2 linked regions of the Shumkonia mesophila genome follow. The protein of the gene in region 2 binds, or shares a complex with, the protein of the main gene of each other region. Links are inferred from orthologs where the notes say so. Each region holds a gene or a part of one and is shown on either strand. Other genes may lie near its edges.

Region 1 (3,495 bases), 120 kb from region 2 along the record:
CTGCCGTCGGGACGGGCCAAAAGGCCGCGCAACATCATCTGTTTTGATTCCGTAATGACGGCGAACGCGGCGATGGGGGTGCGGCACGACCCATCCAGCATCGCCAACAGCGCCCGCTCGGCGGCGACGCAGGCGGCGGTACCGGCGTCGTGGACGGCGGCCAGCAGGGCGGTGGCCTTGTCGTCTGCGGTCCGGCACGTCACGCCGATGGCGCCCTGGCCGACCGCCGGCAGCATTTCCTCGGGCTCCAGGATGGCGGTGGCCGCCCCGGCCAGCCCGATGCGCTTCAAGCCGGCAATGGCCAGGAGCGTGGCGTCGAAGGCTCCCTCGGCGATCTTTTTGATCCGGGTCTCGACGTTGCCGCGCAGCACCCTGACCACCAGGTCGGGCCGGCGGGCCAGCACCTGGGCCTGACGCCTGAGCGACGCGGTGCCGACCACGGCGCCTTCCGGCAGCTCCGACAGGCTTTTCGCGGCATTGCAGATCAGGGCGTCGCGCGGGTCCTCGCGGGCCAGGATGCAGGGCATCTCGATGCCTTCCGGCAGCCACGTCGGCACATCCTTGACCGAATGCACGGCGATGTCGATGCGCCCTTCCAGCATGGCCTCGTCGATTTCGCGCGTGAACAGGCCCTTGCCGCCGATCTCGGCCAGCGGCCGGTCCTGCACGGCGTCGCCCGTCGTCCTGATGACGACGATCTCGACGGCGCCTGGTGCCGCCAGGGCGGGGTGGGCGGCGATCAGAAGGTCGCGCACGCCCCCGGTCTGGGCCAGCGCCAGACGACTGCCGCGGGTGCCGATCCTTAAGGTAGGGGACGGGGTCATGGACACCGGAAACTGTGGATGTCGGAACGGGTGGTCTCAGCGTGGGCGACAGAGTAAAGTCCGGGGCCGCTTCCTGAAAGAGGCTTTTTTGGATGATCGTGCTCGGCATCGAAACCAGCTGCGACGAGACGGCCGCCGCCGTAGTCAACGACGGCCGGCGCATCCTGGGCGAGTCCCTGCTGTCGCAACTCGAGGCCCACGAGCCGTTCGGCGGCGTGGTGCCCGAGATCGCGGCCCGCGCCCACCTGGAATACGCCGATCACGTGGTCGGCCAGGCCATGGGGCGGTCGGGGGTCACCTTCGCCGATCTCGACGGCGTGGCCGCCGCCGCCGGCCCCGGGCTGATCGGCGGCGTCATGGTCGGCGTCATGACGGCCAAGGCCATCGCCGCCGTGCACGACCTGCCGTTCGCCGCCGTCAACCACCTGGAGGGCCACGCGCTGACGGCGCGGCTCACCGACGACGTTGCCTTTCCCTACCTGCTGCTGCTGGTCTCGGGCGGCCACTGCCAATTGCTGGCCGTCGAGGGGGTGGGGGCGTATCGGCGGCTCGGCACCACCATCGACGATTCCCTGGGCGAGGCCTTCGACAAGACGGCCAAGATGCTGGGCCTCGGCTATCCCGGCGGCCCGGCTGTGGAGAAGGCGGCGCTGGCGGGCAACGCCGCGCGTTTTGCCCTGCCCAGGCCGATGCGCGGCCGGCCGGGCTGCCACTTCTCGTTCTCCGGGCTCAAGACGGCGGTGCGCCAGACCCTGATGGCGCTGCCCGAGGGGAAGCTGGAGACCGCCGACATCGCCGACCTCTGCGCCTCCTTCCAGGCCGCCGCCGGCGACGTGGTGGTCGAGCGCTGCGGCCATGCCATCCGCATGGTGCGGCAAACCCATCCCGCCATCGGGACGCTGGTGGTGGCCGGCGGGGTGGCCGCCAACGCCTATCTGCGCGGCCGATTGGGCGAGCTGGCGAAGGCGGAAAGCCTGCGCCTGGTGGCACCGCCGCAGCGATTGTGCACCGACAACGGGGTGATGATCGCCTGGGCCGGGCTGGAGCGCCTGCGCCTGGGGCTCGCCGACGGCCTCGACTTCGCACCCCGCCCGCGCTGGCCGCTGGACCCCGACGCGCCGCCGGCCACCGGCGCCGGGGTGAAGGCTTAAGGGAACCCGGTAACAAGGGCGCGGTGCGGTCGAATCAGGGGCCGGAGAGATTCCCCACCGAGGGGCACCATAGCTCAGATTCGTGGGCCTGGGTGTCGACCGCCGAGCTGGCAACTCTGCCATCACCTTCTTGCGAAGGCCGGGGCCCGGGATTACCTTCAGGACCGACCTTGAGGTCATCGACCGCCGCGCGACTGGCGAGCAAGCGTGGAAGCGACCACGGGGAAGCGCGGAGGAACCTTCAGCCGATCGCCTGGGCGCAATTACCGGATGCCCGGGGCGACTCTGTGTCCTGAAGGAGCAATGACCATGCATCCCTATCGCGATCTCCTGCTCTCCACCGATCCCGACATCGCCGCGGCGTTGGCCGGCGAGGAACGTCGCCAGCAGGGCGGCATCGAGATGATTCCGTCCGAGAACTACACCTATCCCGAGGTGCTCGCGCTGCTTGGCTCGGTATTCACCAACAAGTATTCTGAAGGCTATCCGGGCCGGCGCTACTACGGCGGCCAGGACTTCACCGACGCCATCGAGGAGCTCGCCCGCAAGCGGGCCCGCGCCGTGTTCCGAGCGGAGCATGCCAACGTGCAGCCGCTGTCGGGCTCGCCGATGAACCAGGCGGTCTATCTCGGCTTCCTCAAGCCCGGCGACACCGTGCTGGGGATGGAGCTGTCGCACGGCGGGCATCTCACGCACGGCGCCCCGGTCTCGCATATGGGCAAGCTTTACAACTTCGTGCGCTACAAGACCGACCCGGCGCGCCACGGCGCCATCGACTTCGATCTCTTACGCCAGACCGCGCTCGCCACCCGGCCGAAGATGGTGCTGTGCGGCTTCAGCTCGTACCCGCGCGATCTCGACTACGCCGCCTTCAAGGCAATCGCCGACGAGGTGGGCGCGCTGACCATGGCCGACGTCAGCCACATCGGCGGCCTGATCGCGGGTGGCGTGCTCAAGAACCCGATGGACGCCGGGTTCGATTTCATGACCACCACCACTCACAAATCGCTGCGCGGCCCGCGCGGCGGCATGATCCTGTGCCGGGCCGATCACGCCAAGCGGGTCGACAGCTCGGTCTTCCCCGGCCTACAGGGCGGGCCCCACATGAACGTGGTGGCCGGGGTCGCCGTGACCCTGAAGCGGGCGGCGACGCCTGACTTCCAGGCCTACGCCCGCCAAGTCATCACCAACGCGAAGGTGCTGGCGGAAAGCCTGACGGCCGAAGGCCTGCGGCTGATCACCGGCGGCACCGACAACCACATGGTGGTGATCGACACCCTCGCCAGTGTCGGGCTCGACGGTTCCGACGCCGAGCACGTGCTCGACGCCATCGGCATCACCACAAACAAGCAGATCATTCCCGACGATCCGCGCCCGCCGCTGCGGCCCAGCGGCATCCGCCTCGGCACTCCCGCCGCGACCACCCGCGGCATGAAGGAAGCCGAGATGCGCAGCCTCGCCGCCATGATCGTCGAGGCCCTGCGCCATCCCGCGGATGCCGCCGTGATCGCCCGTCTGAA
Region 2 (3,384 bases):
CGTTCTCGAACAGCCGCGGATGCAGGATCTGGATGCCGGTGAACAGGAAGGGCGACAACTCGCGCTCGGGTCGGGGGCTGAGCACGCCGGCCGGATCGACGATGAAATCGCCCATGCCGGTGTAGCCGTAGGCCTCGACGGTGGAGTGCAGGAGCAGCAGGCCGTCCATCCGCGATTCGTCCCAGGTTTCGGCCATGCGGCGCAGGGCCGAATGGGGACCGTTGAGCCACATGATGTCGGCGTTGACGACCAGGAACGGCTTGTCGCCCAGCAGCGGCAGGGCATTGGCGATGCCGCCCCCGGTTTCGAGGATCTCGGGCTCGCGGGAAAACACCACCGGGGGCGACTTGCGCCGCTTGACATGGCTCTCGATCAACTGGCCGAGATGGTGGACGTTGATGATCACCGTGCTCAGGCCTTCCTCGTCCAGGCGGTCGAGGCTGTAGTCGAGCAGCGCCCGGCCGCCGACCTGGATCAGGGGCTTGGGCAGGGTCTCGGTGATCGGACGCATGCGGGTGCCGAAGCCGGCGGCCAGGATCATGGCACGTTCCGGCAGGTTGGGATGGCGGGGCGCCGCCTCCTTTTGCGGTTTGCGGGGGTCGTTCTTCAAGCTGCCACCGGCGGGCATGACGGCTTCTCTCTTCTTTCCGATGGAATGTTGCGGGCGAACCAGGCGGCGACGGGCGCCAGGTCCGGGTGGTCGAGGGCGCGTTCCAGAAGCCGCCATAGCCGGGGAATGTGGCCCAGGTAGCGGGGCTTGCCGTCGCGCAGGCAAAGCCGGGTGAAGATGCCGATCACCTTGGCGTGACGCTGCGCCGCAAGGACGGCGAAGGCGGCGTCGAAGGCCGGTCGGTCGAGGTCGGGAAAGGCGGCGGCATAGCGACGGCGCAGGGCGTCGACAAGCCCGGGGTCGATGTCGCGCCGGGCGTCTTCCAGCAGCGACATCAGGTCATAGGCGGCCGGCCCCGCCAGGGCGTCCTGGAAGTCGAGCAGCCCGCAGGCGGCAACGCCGGGGCGCCCATCGAGCACCATCAGGTTGTCGACGTGGTAATCCCGGAGCACCAGGGTCGTCGGCTGGGCCCGCACCGCGGCGAAGGCCTCCAGCCAGGCCTGGCCATAGGCGTGGCGCACCGCCGCCGGGGTCGGCCGTCCCATGACGCTGGGCATGTACCAGTCGGTCAGCAGGAACGCCTCGGCCAGCAGGGTCTCGTCGTCGTAGGGTTTGAGCCCGGCCGGCACGGCGGCCCCGGGGGCCAGTCGGTGAAGGTGGACCAGGACGTCGACGGCCATCTCGTAAAGGGCCCGCTCGTTGCCGCCTGCCTGCGCGACGCCGGGGCTTCGCTCCGGCGAAGGCAGATCTCCGGCCAGGATGCGGGTGAAGGTGGCGTCCCCGAAATCCTCGATCAGCAGCAGGCCGGCGGCGGCGTCCTCGGCCAGGATGGCCGGCGCGCTGAGCCCGAGGGCATTGAGGTGCCGGGCCAGCCGGGCGAACGGTCGCACGTCCTCCTTCGGCGGCGGCGCGTCCATCAACAGGACCGGCTCGCCGTCCCGCCGCAGGCGTTCGTAGCGGCGGAACGAGGCATCGCCGGTCAGCGGCGTCCGGTCCGCCCTTTCCCAGCCGTGGGCGGCAAGAAAGGCGCGGATGACGGCTTCGCGACCGGTGGCGGGGACGGCGTCAGGCAAGGCCGGCCTCCTTCAGGCGGCGGGCCCAGCCAGCGCCGCCGGCCAGGCTTGCCCGCCGGGCGGTGGGTTCGTCGCCGGCAGCGAGCGCCACCTCCAGGCGGCCGGGCGGCAACAACGCGCCCAGACGGGCCGGCCATTCGATCAGCGAGATGCCGTCGGCGAAGGCTTCCTCGATGGCCAGCTCGTAGGCCTCCTCGGGGTCGGCCAGGCGAAAGAGGTCGAAATGATGGATGGCGCCGCCGGGAAGGTCGTAGGACTGGACCAGGGTGAAGGTCGGGCTCGGCACCTCTTCCAGGCCATCGCCGCGGGCCCGGATGAAGGCGCGGGCGAACACCGTCTTGCCGGCCCCGAGATCGCCTTCAAGGGCGATCACGTCGCCCGGCCGGGCCGACTTCGCCAGGGCGGCGGCCAGGGCCTCGGTCGCCGCCTCGTCGGGCAGGTCCATGTGCAGCAGGCGGGGCGGGCGTTCGGCTGTGGACATCGGAAACGGCATCTCCGGACGGCAGCCGATCCCGGATCGGGCCCGGAATCGGACGGCGCCATTCTTACCCGGTCGACGGGCCGCTTTCCAAGCCCAATCGGCGGCATGCGGAAGGTGGATCGAAACCATCGGCCTCGCCCCGCGGGATCGCTCAGGTTCCGGCCTGGGTCGCCCCGGTGGGCAGCCGGCAGATCACGGTGGTTCCGCGGCCGGGGGCGGAGCGGATCTCGACCCGTCCGGCGTGCAGTTCGACGAAGCGGGTGACCAGCGACAGGCCGAGGCCGGCGCCGCGGCCGTCGACCTCGGGGTCGGTGCCGTGGCCGAACGGCTGCACGGCGCGGCGGATCTGCTCCTCGCTCATGCCCGGGCCGGTGTCGCTGATCGAGATGACCACCTCGTCGTTGGCCTTCCGCGCGGTCAGGCCGACGCGGCCGCGGGCCGGGGCGAAGCGCACCGCGTTGCTCATCAGGTTGAAGAACACCTGGCGCAGCCGGCGCCCGTCGGCGACGATCCAGCCGATGTCGGGCGGGCAGTCGAATTCGACCTTGAGGCTCTTGAACCGCGAGCGCTCGCGGACCAGCTTCAGCGTCCCGGCGAGCAGGCCGTGGACGTCGACGGCGTCCAGTTCGAGCGACATGATGCCGGCCTCGATGCTGGCGAGATCCAGGGTGTCGCTGACCACCGTCATCAGGTTCTGCGAGGTTTCGAGAATGCCCTGGCAGTATTCCTTCTGGCGGCGGTTGAGCTCGCCGAAATACTCCTCGGCCAGAATCTCGGCGAAACCGATCAGGGTGGTCAGCGGCGTGCGGATCTCGTAGGACACGTTGGCGATGAACGCCGATTTCAGCCGGTTGGCCTCGTCGAGCGCTTCGGCCCGCTGGCGCAACGCCGCCTCGACCTGGGCGCTGTCGGTGACGTTGAGGAAGCTGACCAGCACGGCGCCGTCGGGCAGCGGCACCGTGGCGTACTCGATGACGGCCCCGTCGGTCCGGGCGAGCCGCCCGCCGCCGGGCTCGCGCTTCATCAGCCGGGCCGCCGTGACGACGGGGCGGCTGCCGCCGGCGCTCTCCTCGAGGCGGGCGTTCATGCGGAGCGCGAAATCGGCGAGGTGAATGCCCTGGGCGATGGCCTTGCCGTCCAATTCCCACAGATGGACGAAGGCGGGGTTGTTGAGCTTGAGCCGGCCGTCGCCGCCGAACACCGCGACCGCCTCGAACAGG

Evidence for each region. The genes of interacting proteins can lie anywhere in the genome.
Region 1: the proteins of tsaE (region 2) and tsaD are in contact, whole or in part, in a crystal structure (PDB 6N9A), measured with the Thermotoga maritima proteins. The link is inferred for Shumkonia mesophila from one-to-one orthologs. Residues at the interface, in WP_004082108.1 of Thermotoga maritima: Leu37, Gly38, Lys46, Lys57, Val59, Lys60, Ser61, Thr63, Phe64, Thr65, Leu66, Met67, Val69, Pro71, Tyr82, Arg83, Leu84, Asp86, Asp88, Phe89, Asp93, Ile128, Asp130, Glu131, Arg134; in WP_004082750.1 of Thermotoga maritima: Cys10, Asp11, Arg49, His50, Leu82, Gly84, Gly135, Gly136, Glu154, Thr155, Leu156, Asp157, Asp158, Ser159, Glu162, Asp165, Lys166, Arg169, Leu170, Tyr175, Lys213, Thr214, Leu217, Tyr218, Gln221, Arg222, Asn324.

What each region holds. Positions count from the first base shown.
Region 1 is NZ_JAOTID010000001.1:600,112-603,606, reverse strand. The notes cover bases 131-2,945. They hold tsaD (tRNA (adenosine(37)-N6)-threonylcarbamoyltransferase complex transferase subunit TsaD), read left to right. Parts: upstream 131-916; coding sequence 917-1,975; downstream 1,976-2,945. Other genes in these bases: ODR01_RS02670 (serine hydroxymethyltransferase), read left to right, coding at 2,285-2,945; hemC (hydroxymethylbilane synthase), read right to left, coding at 131-824. In the rest of the region: more of hemC, read right to left, coding at 1-130; more of ODR01_RS02670, read left to right, coding at 2,946-3,495.
Region 2 is NZ_JAOTID010000001.1:722,406-725,789, forward strand. Bases 421-3,124 are described here. They hold tsaE (tRNA (adenosine(37)-N6)-threonylcarbamoyltransferase complex ATPase subunit type 1 TsaE), read right to left. Parts: upstream 2,165-3,124; coding sequence 1,676-2,164; downstream 421-1,675. Other genes in these bases: ODR01_RS03270 (nucleotidyltransferase family protein), read right to left, coding at 421-628; ODR01_RS03275 (aminoglycoside phosphotransferase family protein), read right to left, coding at 607-1,683; ODR01_RS03285 (sensor histidine kinase), read right to left, coding at 2,316-3,124. Outside these bases: more of ODR01_RS03270, read right to left, coding at 1-420; more of ODR01_RS03285, read right to left, coding at 3,125-3,384. UniProt on the Escherichia coli protein: Required for the formation of a threonylcarbamoyl group on adenosine at position 37 (t(6)A37) in tRNAs that read codons beginning with adenine.